DNA from 4 places in the Citrobacter sp. Igbk 17 genome. Region 1 is predicted to be linked to each of the others. Evidence: predicted binding sites of a transcription regulator. Region 1 holds the regulator's gene; each other region holds the start of a gene.
What was found. The regulator PhoB, encoded in region 1, activates phosphate uptake and scavenging genes when phosphate is short. The targets are predictions, from matches to a motif close to CTGTCATAAAACTGNCNNAT.

Region 1 (3,173 bases):
GTGATGGCAAATAGCCCGTTGCTGGCAAAAGGCTCTGCCGTGAAATCAACTTTCCATTCCCCTTTCAGGGAGTTGAGGTTTTTTAGACGCAGGCTGAGAATTTTCATGCTTCGGTCTCCCCGGCGAACGTGTGTAAGGTTCTGCTAAACAGGTGATTCAGACGCTCACGCTGTGGATCGTCGAGTTCTTCCAGTGCCAGACGGCGGTCAAACACCTCCGTCACGCTCAATTCACTCAACGTTTCGCGCCGTTCATTGGCCATGATGCGCTCGCGTTGTTCACGACTACGCCGCACCAATAAGACTTCTACCGGTAAGTCTTCGGTCAGGGCCTGGATTTTGCGCTGCATATCGTGCAGATAGTCATCGGTCGCGATTTCTATATCTAGCCACACCGGCGGTTCATGATGCGTGCCACGCCATTGTTCCAGCTGTGCGCTAATCGTCGCTAAATCGCCTTTCAACACGGCAAGCTGTTGGGTTACTGGCACGATGAGGTTTTCAACGGTGCTCAGCTTACCGTTTTCAAAGCTCACCAGGTGGACACATTTGCTTTTGCCGCACTCGTCAAAACTGAGTGCAATTGGCGAGCCACAATAGCGAATATGTTCTGTACCGCCGATGACCTGTGCCCGGTGAATATGTCCCAGCGCGATGTAATCCGCTGGTGGGAAGTTTTGTGCCGGAAAAGCATCCAGCGTCCCAATATAAATATCACGTACGGCGTCACTTTTACTGGCGCCGACGGTGGTCAGATGCCCTGTCGCAATAATCGGCAGATTCTGCTCGCCACGCAGCGCGCAGGCGTCCTGATATTGCTGTTGGTAATAGTCGGTGATTGCACCTAATAAATGCTGCTGTTTTTCGTGACCGGTTAGCCCCGCCTGGCTGGTAATGATGTCACGTGGACGTAAAAAAGGAACCGGACAGAGGATCGCGCCCGGCGTGCCGTCGCGTTGAGGGAGCACTTGCGGCGTGTGGCCCGCGCTGGCCACAACGGTGGTGTTGAGGAACGCCAGAATATCGCGGGATTCATTGAGTGTGGCAACGGAGTCATGGTTTCCTGCCAGCACGACCAGATGACAGCCCGTTTGCTGTAGATTGACAACAAAACGGTTATACAGCTCGCGGGCGTAGCTTGGCGGTGAACCGGTATCAAAAATATCACCTGCCACAATAATGGCATCCACCTGATGGGATTGTGCCGTTTCCAGCAGCCAGTCGAGAAAGGCCTGGTGTTCAGCGGCGCGGCTCTTGCTGTAGAAATTTTGGCCCAGATGCCAGTCAGACGTGTGGAGGATGCGCATAAGAGTTCCATGACAAAAAACGATGGCGGAGATTATAACCTTGCAAGGGCGGTAATATCTTGTTTCCGGGCTGTCATAATTCGCCTGGCTGCGTTAAACCTGGACTATCTTTTCATAAATCTGTCATAAAAGTGACGCATAATGCCACGGTATTGATGGCAAACGATTTAATTATAAACAGGGCAAATCATGGCGAGACGTATTCTGGTCGTAGAAGATGAAGCTCCAATTCGTGAAATGGTCTGCTTCGTGCTCGAGCAAAACGGTTTTCAACCCGTAGAAGCCGAAGACTATGACAGTGCTGTGAACCAACTTAATGAACCCTGGCCGGATCTCGTCCTGCTTGACTGGATGCTTCCCGGTGGCTCGGGTCTACAGTTTATTAAACACCTCAAGCGGGAAGCGATGACGAGGGATATCCCCGTGATGATGCTGACGGCGCGCGGTGAAGAAGAAGACCGTGTGCGGGGTCTGGAAACCGGCGCGGATGACTATATTACTAAGCCGTTCTCTCCGAAGGAGCTGGTGGCGCGTATTAAAGCCGTCTTACGACGTATTTCCCCCATGGCGGTGGAAGAGGTTATCGAGATGCAAGGGCTGAGTCTTGACCCTACCTCGCACCGTGTGATGACCGGTGAGGACCCGCTGGATATGGGGCCTACCGAATTCAAATTGCTCCATTTCTTTATGACTCATCCTGAGCGTGTCTACAGCCGCGAGCAATTACTCAATCATGTGTGGGGAACCAACGTATATGTAGAGGACCGGACGGTCGATGTGCATATTCGCCGGTTGCGTAAAGCGCTGGAGCATAGCGGACACGATCGTATGGTGCAGACGGTACGCGGGACGGGATATCGCTTTTCGACCCGCTTCTGACTGCAGGTAATAAGAGCCTGAGGGATTAGGCTGTAAATGGAGTAAGACGTTTGCTTGAACGATTGTCATGGAAAAGGCTGGTACTGGAGCTGATCCTCTGCTGCATACCGGCTTTTATCCTTAGCGCTTTTTTTGGTTATCTACCCTGGTTTTTACTGGCGTCGGTAACGGGCCTGCTTATTTGGCATTTCTGGAATTTATTGCGTTTGTCCTGGTGGCTGTGGGTCGACAGGAGTATGACGCCTCCACCGGGTCGTGGCAGTTGGGAGCCACTGCTCTACGGCCTGCATCAAATGCAGTTGCGTAACAAAAAGCGCCGTCGCGAATTGGGCAACCTCATTAAACGCTTTCGCAGCGGTGCCGAATCTCTGCCCGACGCAGTGGTACTGACCACTGAAGAAGGCGGGATTTTCTGGTGTAACGGACTGGCACAGCAGGTTTTAGGGTTACGCTGGCCGGATGATAGCGGGCAAAACATTCTTAACCTGCTGCGCTATCCGGAATTTACGCTGTATCTGAAAACACGCGACTTTAGTCGGCCAATTAATCTGGTACTCAACACCGGACGGCATCTGGAAATTCGTGTAATGCCCTACACCGATAAGCAATTGCTGATGGTGGCGCGTGATGTTACGCAGATGCACCAGTTGGAAGGTTCCCGACGTAACTTTTTCGCCAACGCCAGCCATGAGCTGCGCACGCCGCTGACGGTGTTGCAAGGTTATCTGGAGATGATGCAGGAGCATCCGCTGGAAGGGACGACGCGAGAAAAAGCGCTGCATACCATGCGTGAGCAAACCTACCGTATGGAAGGGCTGGTGAAGCAGTTGCTGACACTGTCGAAAATTGAAGCCGCACCGGCGATGATGCTCAATGAAAAGGTGGATGTGCCGATGATGCTGCGCGTGGTTGAACACGAAGCACAGACGCTGAGCCAGCATAAACACACGTTTACTTTTGACGTTGATAGCCAACTGAATGTGCGGGG
Region 2 (3,173 bases), on a different contig from region 1:
GAAGGTGATATCGCCGAGGTAACGCGTCGTTCAGTCTCTATTTTTGACAAGACTGGCGCTGAAGTAAAACGTCAGGATATTGAATCTAATCTGCAATATGACGCGGGCGAAAAAGGTATTTATCGCCACTACATGCAGAAAGAGATCTATGAGCAACCGAACGCGATTAAAAATACGCTGACCGGGCGTATCAGTCATGGCGAAGTGGATTTAAGTGAGCTTGGCCCTAATGCCAACGCGTTGCTGTCTCAGGTTGAGCATATTCAGATTATTGCCTGCGGTACGTCATACAACTCAGGCATGGTATCCCGTTACTGGTTTGAGTCGCTGGCTGGCATTCCCTGTGATGTGGAAATCGCTTCTGAGTTCCGTTATCGCAAATCCGCTGTGCGTCGTAACAGTCTGATGATTACCCTGTCTCAGTCCGGTGAAACGGCGGATACCCTGGCGGGTCTGCGCTTATCTAAAGAGCTGGGCTATCTGGGGTCGCTGGCAATCTGTAACGTTCCTGGCTCTTCTCTGGTTCGTGAATCTGACCTGGCGATGATGACAAATGCCGGGACCGAAATCGGCGTGGCCTCAACGAAAGCATTTACCACCCAGCTGACAGTTCTGTTGATGCTGGTGGCGAAGCTGTCTCGTCTGAAAGGGCTGGATGCGTCTATTGAACAAGAGATTGTTCACGGGTTGCAGGCGCTGCCGAGCCGTATTGAGCAGATGCTGTCACAGGACAAACGTATTGCTGCACTGGCGGAAGACTTCTCTGACAAACACCATGCACTGTTCCTTGGTCGTGGTGATCAGTACCCTATTGCGCTGGAAGGCGCCCTGAAGCTGAAAGAGATTTCTTATATTCACGCAGAAGCGTATGCCGCTGGTGAACTGAAGCATGGTCCGCTGGCGCTGATTGACGCTGATATGCCGGTTATCGTGGTTGCACCGAACAATGAGTTGCTGGAAAAACTGAAATCCAACATTGAAGAAGTGCGTGCCCGTGGCGGCCAGTTGTACGTCTTCGCTGATCAGGATGCAGGATTTATCAGTAATGAAAATATGCACATCATCGAGATGCCGCATGTGGAAGAGGTGATTGCACCGATCTTCTATACCGTTCCGCTGCAGTTGCTTGCGTATCACGTCGCGCTGATTAAAGGTACTGACGTGGATCAGCCGCGTAACCTGGCAAAATCGGTTACTGTGGAATAAGCAATACCTCGCTGAACTGAAAATGCCCTGCTCAAAGCGGGGCATTTTTTTAAACGTGTTCTGTTTTTAATCAATTATCCCGCCTGTTTTATGTGACAGTCCGTCATCTTCAGCTACTGTTTTCAGTGTCATAAAAAGAAAATTTTGCCGAAATATGATTGTCGTACAATCAGTTAATTTGCTGTTTTTATGAGATTTTTAATTGTTCCTGGCGCATTATTTTTCATTGTCATAAAACTGTCATATTTCGTACATTTAACTGTCACCTGTTTGTCCTATTTTGCTCATCGTAGCCACTAAACAATGATTTACGAAAATCTTGCAGGAGACATTATGAAAGTTATGCGTACCACTGTCGCAACTGTTGTCGCCGCGACCTTATCTATGAGCGCGTTCTCTGCCTTTGCTGCAGCGAGCCTGACAGGTGCTGGTGCAACTTTTCCTGCGCCAGTGTATGCCAAATGGGCTGATACTTATCAGAAAGAGACCGGTAGCAAAGTAAACTACCAGGGTATCGGCTCCTCCGGTGGTGTAAAACAAATTACCGCAAATACCGTTGATTTCGGTGCATCAGATGCGCCGTTATCTGACGAGAAGTTGGCTCAGGAAGGCCTGTTCCAGTTCCCGACAGTGATCGGCGGTGTGGTGCTGGCGGTGAATATCCCTGGCCTGAAGTCCGGTGAACTGGTGCTTGACGGTAAAACCTTGGGCGATATCTACCTCGGCAAAATTAAGAAGTGGGATGATGAAGCCATCACCAAACTGAACCCGGGTCTGAAGCTGCCTTCTCAGAACATTGCCGTTGTGCGTCGTGCAGATGGTTCCGGTACCTCCTTCGTCTTCACCAGCTACCTGGCGAAAGTGAACGAAGAGTGGAAATCTAAAATTGGCGCAGGCTCTACTGTGAACTGGCCGACCGGTCTGGGCGGTAAAGGTAATGACGGTATCGCTGCGTTCGTACAGCGTCTGCCAGGCTCTATTGGCTACGTTGAGTATGCTTATGCTAAGCAGAACAACCTGGCATACACCAAACTGGTTTCTGCTGATGGCAAACCGGTAAGCCCGACAGAAGAAAACTTTGCCAATGCGGCTAAAGGTGCTGACTGGAGCAAAACCTTCGCTCAGGATCTGACGAACCAGAAAGGTGACAATGCGTGGCCAATCACTTCCACCACCTTCATCCTGGTTCATAAAGAGCAGAAGAAACCAGAGCAAGGCGTTGAAGTGCTGAAATTCTTTGACTGGGCATATAAAAATGGCGGCAAACAGGCTAACGACCTGGATTACGCCAGCTTGCCGGACAGCGTGGTTGAGCAGATTCGTGCTGCATGGAAGACCAACGTGAAAGACAGCAGCGGTAAAGCGCTGTACTAACAGGATATTTTTGACGAAGATGGCGGGTGGCGCTGGTGCTTTCCCGCCCTACGGTTCATCCTGTAGGCCCGGTAAGCGCCAGCGCCACCGGGCATATTCGTAAGACGTCTCAAACAGAAGAGTGATTTATGGCTGCAACCAAGCCTGCTTTTAACCCGCCGGGTAAAAAGGGTGACATGATATTCAGCGCGCTGGTAAAACTGGCTGCGCTGATTGTGCTATTGATGTTGGGTGGCATTATTGTCTCTCTGATCATCTCCTCCTGGCCAAGCATCCAGAAATTTGGTTTCTCATTCCTTTGGACCAAAGACTGGGATGCGCCAAATGATATCTACGGCGCACTGGTACCGATTTACGGTACGTTGGTCACCTCACTTATCGCACTGCTGATCGCAGTTCCGGTGAGTTTCGGTATTGCTTTGTTCCTGACGGAACTTGCACCTGGCTGGCTGAGACGCCCGCTGGGTATCGCTATTGAACTGCTGGCGGCGATCCCGAGTATCGTTTACGGCATGTGGGGTCTGTTTATCTTTGCCCCGTTGTTTGCGACGTATTTCCAGGAGCCGGTCGGTAATATTCTTTCCAACATTCCG
Region 3 (3,173 bases), on a different contig from region 1:
GACATCTATCAGGAAGATGTCAACGTCGTGGAACCGCTGTTCTCTAACTTTGGAGGACGGTCGTCGTTTGGCGGACAAATCATCACGGTAAAATGTTTCGAGGACAACGGGTTGCTGTACGATCTGCTCGAACAAAACGGCCGTGGTCGTATTCTGCTGGTCGATGGTGGCGGTTCTGTCCGTCGTGCGCTGGTCGATGCCGAACTGGCTCGTCTGGCAGTACAGAATGAATGGGAAGGTCTGGTCATCTACGGCTCAGTACGCCAGGTAGACGATCTGGAAGAGCTGGACATCGGCATTCAGGCGATTGCCGCTATTCCGGTTGGTGCTGCAGGTGAAGGCATTGGGGAAAGCGATGTGCGCGTCAATTTTGGCGGCGTGACGTTCTTTTCCGGCGACCACCTGTACGCCGACAACACCGGGATAATTCTTTCCGAAGACCCGCTCGATATCGAGTAAGCAAAAAAGGCACCGTAAGGTGCCTTTTTTATGCGTTGTCGCTGATTGCCGGATGACGGCTTGCGCCTTATCCGGCCTACAAACTCGTACTCTAAATCCTCTAAAGATTTCGCGTCAGGGCAAGGCGGCAAGTAAGTGAATCCCCAGGAGCATAGACCACTATGTGACTGGGGTGAATGCACGCAGCCAACGCCGCCATAACGTGAAATATGACGAGGATTAGACTTCTTCCATACGACCCAGCAGGGCATGCAGACGATCCTGCCAGCCACTCTGCTGTTCTTTCAGGCTGTTGTTCTCACGCTCCAGTTCTTCACGCTGCTGCTGTGCAGACTGAACTTCCTGCGACAGTGAGTTATTCTTTTCTTTCAGCTCTTCGATTTCCATCTGCAACAGCGTGATGGTATCAATCGCCTGCTGTACTTTTGCTTCCAGTTTCTCAAACACTTCTAATGACATCGTCATACCTCTCCTGAATTGCAAGGCGTTGATGGATAAAAATCCTCGTCCCGATAACCGGCGACGCCTTAATAAAAACGAGCGCACACTACTTAACACCGATTGTATGAAGCCGCGTCATCCCTGTCCAGCGGCATCCCGCGCAGATTGCGGTTTGCAACACTTTTAATCTTTGTCCTGGTGACATAACTGTCATAACTCTTAAGTGTTAACAGGATGATCGGTGAAATGATTCAGCTCACACTATTTTTGTATAACAAATACCGCTCAATGGCGCGAAAACGCTCATTTTGTTGATGGAGTACACACATTTTAATTTCGATATTTCTCGTTTTTGAGCGTTAACGATAAATTAACAGTGTGCCTACCGGCTCCGGGGATGTCAGTGACCTTCTCGCATACAATAAACATTAAACTCTTCAGGATCCGATTATGAGTCAAACATCAACCTTGAAAGGCCAGTGCATTGCTGAATTCCTCGGTACCGGGTTGTTGATTTTCTTCGGTGTGGGTTGTGTCGCTGCACTCAAAGTGGCTGGTGCTACTTTTGGTCAGTGGGAAATCAGTATCATCTGGGGTCTGGGGGTAGCCATGGCTATCTATCTGACAGCAGGCGTTTCTGGCGCACACCTGAATCCAGCAGTCACAATCGCACTATGGCTGTTTGCGTGTTTTGACAAACGCAAAGTCGTTCCTTTTATTATTTCTCAAATTGCTGGCGCCTTTTGCGCAGCGGCATTGGTTTACGGGCTTTATTACAATCTTTTCATCGATTTCGAACAAACGAACCATATCGTGCGCGGTAGTGTAGAAAGCCTCAATCTGGCAGGTACTTTCTCCACCTATCCAAACCCGCATATCAATTTTGTGCAGGCCTTCGCGGTTGAAATGGTCATTACCGCTATTCTAATGGGGCTGATTCTGGCACTGACCGATGATGGTAATGGTGTACCGCGTGGTCCACTGGCACCGCTGCTGATCGGCTTACTGATTGCCGTTATTGGTGCATCCATGGGTCCACTGACCGGTTTTGCGATGAACCCGGCACGTGACTTCGGACCGAAACTCTTCGCCTGGATGGCAGGATGGGGCGAGATTGCCTTCACGGGTGGTCGTGATATCCCTTACTTCCTGGTCCCCGTGTTTGGCCCGATTACCGGCGCAATTCTGGGCGCATGGGCATATCGCAAACTGATTGGTCGCCATTTACCGTGTGATGTCTGCGCGATTGAAGAAAAAGACGTTGCGACCAACACTCAACAAAAAGCTTCGCAGTAATGTGACTACGGGACAAAAATGATGACTGAAAAAAAATATATCGTTGCGCTCGACCAGGGCACCACCAGCTCCCGCGCGGTCGTAATGGACCACGATGCGAATATCGTTAGCGTTTCACAGCGCGAATTCGAGCAAATCTATCCGAAAGCAGGCTGGGTAGAACACGACCCAATGGAAATTTGGGCGACCCAAAGCTCCACGCTGGTAGAAGTGCTGGCGAAAGCCGATATCAGTTCCGATGAAATTGCAGCGATCGGTATTACCAACCAGCGTGAAACCACCATTGTCTGGGAACGTGAAACCGGTAAGCCGATCTATAACGCCATTGTGTGGCAGTGTCGTCGTACCGCAGATATCTGCGAGAAGCTCAAGCGCGACGGTATGGAAGAGTACATCCGTAACAACACCGGTCTGGTCATTGACCCGTATTTCTCCGGTACCAAAGTGAAGTGGATCCTCGACCACGTAGAAGGCTCGCGTGAGCGCGCCCGTCGCGGCGAGCTGCTGTTCGGTACCGTAGACACCTGGCTTATCTGGAAAATGACTCAGGGACGCGTACACGTCACGGATTACACCAACGCCTCACGTACCATGCTGTTCAACATCCATTCCCTGGACTGGGACGACAAGATGCTGGACGCGCTGGACATTCCGCGTGCAATGCTGCCGGAAGTTCGCCGTTCTTCTGAAGTCTATGGCCAGACCAACATTGGCGGTAAAGGCGGCACACGTATTCCTATCTCCGGTATCGCGGGTGACCAGCAGGCTGCACTTTTCGGCCAGCTGTGCGTGAAGGAAGGGATGGCGAAGAACACCTACGGTACTGGCTGCTTCATGCTGATGAATACCGGCGAGAAAGCCGTTAAGTCAGAAAATGGGCTGCTGACCACTATCGCTTGTGGCCCGACCGGGGAAGTGAACTACGCGCTGGAAGGTGCCGTGTTCATGGCGGGTGCGTCCATCCAGTGGCTGCGTGA
Region 4 (3,173 bases), on a different contig from region 1:
TAGTGACATTAAAACGTTGTAGCAAACCTGCGGCGCGGCAGGCACACAATTCGCCCTGACACGTCCCCATCCCGACGCGGGTGCGACGACGTAAGTCGAGCAAACTGTTGACGGTTAAATTTTCAACGGCATATTGCACTTCGCCTGCGGTGACGGCTTCACATTCACAGACCAGGCTGCGGTGTTGACGGCCTTCGCTAAGCCATGCCGGGGTGCGGTCGCCATGGCGGTAGACCGCTGAGCCGCGCAGTGGTGCTGGCAAAGAGATAACGCGTTTAAGCGTGTGTTCGGTCGATTCCTGCGAGCCTGGCAGTGCTGTCTCTGCGGTCGTACAAGGGCGAGAATTGCCCAGTTTACGGCACACTGCGTCGGTGGCCCATTCCGCCATCAGGCGGTAGGTCATCAGTTTGCCACCGGTAATGGTGATAAATCCGTCCAGTCCGTCGCGCGTGGCGTGATCGAATAACACAATACCGCGGCTGACGTTACGGCCGGTCGGATCGTCGTCGCTGGCCACCAGCGGACGCACACCGGAGTAAGCACGCAGGATGCGAGTTTTCGCCATAATTGGCGCCAACTTCTCACCTTCACGCAGCAGAATATCCACCTCTTCTGCGGTGACGCGGTTGCTGTCGATATCGTCGTAATCAATGTGCTGTGAGGTTGTACCGATCAGCGAAATGGTATCGCCAGGGACCAGAATATCGGCGTCAGATGGCTTACGGCAGCGGTTGATAACATGCTGGTTTATGCGATGGTCCATGATCAACAGAGAACCTTTCGCCGGGAACATACGGATGCTCAGATCCGCATATTCTGCAATGCGCTGACCCCAGATCCCGGCGGCATTAACAACCACCGGTGCATGCAGAGACTGCATCTCGCCCGTCAGATGGTTGCGTACGTTCACCCCGCACACGGTCGCACCTTCACGAATCAGCCCCGTCACTTCATGGGCCGTTAAGATAATCGCACCGTGCTCTCGTGCATCCAGCATGTTGGCGGCGGTTAAGCGGAAAGGATCAACGGTACCGTCTGGTACTTTCACTGCGCCAATCAGTTGCGGGTTTACCGAAGGTTCGATAATACGCGCCTGCTGTGGATCAATCGCTTCTGCGCGGATGCCCGCGTCTTCACAGGCACGAATAAAGGTTGCCTGGAAAGAGAGTTCATCTTCTGGCAGCGTAATAAACAGACCGTCCGTCGGCTCAACACAATGGCGGGCGATACGTTTCAGAATTTTGTTTTCGCTAATGCATTCGCGGGCAGATTCAGCATCAGTAACAGCGTAACGTGCTCCGCTGTGCAGCAGACCGTGGTTACGGCCCGTCGCGCCTGTCGCGATATCGTGGCGTTCTACTAAGATGACGCGCAATCCGCGCAGGGCACAGTCGCGTGCGATCCCTGCACCTGTTGCTCCTCCACCAATGATTATCACGTCACTTGTTTGCGAGTCGCGAGTTTTCATTGTTTTTCCTCACAGTTCGTTTTTTATCATTTAGCCACATAAAAAACATGGATTGTTTGATTTCGCGCATAATCGCTCATAATTCGAAAATGAAACGTGATTCCGTGCGCTTTTATGAACATTTGTCATAAATGTGTAACAATCTGTGCTGTAATTCACATTATTGCCCTGAATGTTTCCTTAACATCGCGGCCACACTGGGAGCGGTAGGGTTGTTACGGCAATCTGCAGTGTTTCCTTCGAATGAAAGACGGCCACGGAGGCTACTATATATGTTGAGTATTTTTAAACCTGCGCCACACAAAGCGCGTTTAGCTGCAGCGGAGATCGATCCGACTTATCGTCGATTGCGCTGGCAGATTTTCCTGGGGATTTTTTTCGGTTATGCCGCGTACTATCTGGTACGTAAGAACTTTGCTCTGGCCATGCCGTATCTGGTTGAACAGGGTTTCTCTCGTGGCGATCTGGGCTTTGCGTTGTCCGGTATCTCCATTGCATACGGATTTTCGAAATTCATCATGGGGTCCGTCTCGGATCGCTCGAATCCGCGCGTTTTCCTGCCAGCGGGTCTGATTCTGGCTGCTGCGGTGATGCTGTTCATGGGCTTCGTGCCGTGGGCGACATCCAGCATTGCAGTCATGTTTGTGCTGCTGTTCCTCTGCGGTTGGTTCCAAGGGATGGGGTGGCCGCCGTGTGGCCGTACCATGGTGCACTGGTGGTCGCAGAAAGAGCGTGGCGGCATCGTTTCCGTCTGGAACTGTGCGCATAACGTCGGTGGCGGTCTGCCTCCGCTGCTGTTCCTGTTGGGTATGGCCTGGTTTAACGACTGGAAAGCTGCGCTGTACATGCCTGCCTTTGGTGCGATAGTCGTTGCGCTGTTCGCCTTTGCGATGATGCGTGATACGCCGCAGTCCTGTGGCCTGCCGCCTATCGAAGAGTACAAGAACGACTATCCGGATGATTACAACGAAAAAGCGGAAGAAGAGCTGACTGCGAAGCAGATCTTCATGCAATACGTACTGCCGAATAAACTGTTGTGGTATATCGCTATCGCCAACGTGTTCGTCTATCTACTGCGTTACGGTATCCTGGACTGGTCACCGACCTATCTGAAAGAAGTGAAGCATTTTGCGCTGGATAAATCGTCCTGGGCTTACTTCCTGTACGAGTATGCCGGTATTCCGGGTACGCTGCTGTGCGGCTGGATGTCGGATAAAGTCTTCCGCGGTAACCGTGGTGCCACTGGTGTGTTCTTTATGACGCTGGTCACCATCGCGACGGTCGTTTACTGGATGAACCCGGCAGGCAATCCGAACGTGGATATGGCTTGTATGATTATCATCGGCTTCCTGATCTACGGCCCGGTCATGTTGATCGGTCTGCATGCGCTGGAACTGGCACCGAAAAAAGCGGCGGGGACGGCGGCAGGCTTTACTGGACTGTTCGGCTACCTGGGCGGCTCTGTAGCGGCGAGCGCCATTGTAGGTTACACCGTTGACTTCTTCGGCTGGGATGGCGGCTTCATGGTGATGATTGGCGGTAGCGTACTGGCGGTGATTCTGCTGGTGGTCGTCATGATTGGTGAAAAACGACATCATGCAGAAATGATGCTGAAGCGTAACGGGGGCTAATGGATGAAAACCACATTGAAAAGTCTCAGCGTAGCGCTGATGCTGGCAGGTATGGTTGTTAGCAGTGCGGCGGT

Region 2: a site for PhoB is predicted at 1,433-1,452, ahead of pstS (phosphate ABC transporter substrate-binding protein PstS). Genes of this name have one in related genera too.
Region 3: a site for PhoB is predicted at 1,108-1,127, ahead of NNO08_RS08915 (MIP/aquaporin family protein). Genes of this name have one in related genera too.
Region 4: a site for PhoB is predicted at 1,591-1,610, ahead of glpT (glycerol-3-phosphate transporter). Genes of this name have one in related genera too.

What each region holds. Positions count from the first base shown of each region.
Region 1 is NZ_JANEWI010000001.1:165,845-169,017, reverse strand. It holds gene sbcC (exonuclease subunit SbcC) at 1-107, opposite strand, end outside; gene sbcD (exonuclease subunit SbcD) at 104-1,306, opposite strand; gene phoB (phosphate response regulator transcription factor PhoB) at 1,496-2,185, shown strand; gene phoR (phosphate regulon sensor histidine kinase PhoR) at 2,236-3,173, shown strand, end outside.
Region 2 is NZ_JANEWI010000013.1:29,468-32,640, forward strand. It holds gene glmS (glutamine--fructose-6-phosphate transaminase (isomerizing)) at 1-1,206, shown strand, start outside; gene pstS (phosphate ABC transporter substrate-binding protein PstS) at 1,540-2,580, shown strand; gene pstC (phosphate ABC transporter permease PstC) at 2,709-3,173, shown strand, end outside.
Region 3 is NZ_JANEWI010000011.1:40,634-43,806, forward strand. It holds gene rraA (ribonuclease E activity regulator RraA) at 1-459, shown strand, start outside; gene zapB (septal ring assembly protein ZapB) at 679-924, opposite strand; gene NNO08_RS08915 (MIP/aquaporin family protein) at 1,351-2,196, shown strand; gene glpK (glycerol kinase GlpK) at 2,218-3,173, shown strand, end outside.
Region 4 is NZ_JANEWI010000036.1:13,333-16,505, forward strand. It holds gene glpA (anaerobic glycerol-3-phosphate dehydrogenase subunit A) at 1-1,468, opposite strand, end outside; gene glpT (glycerol-3-phosphate transporter) at 1,741-3,099, shown strand; gene glpQ (glycerophosphodiester phosphodiesterase) at 3,103-3,173, shown strand, end outside.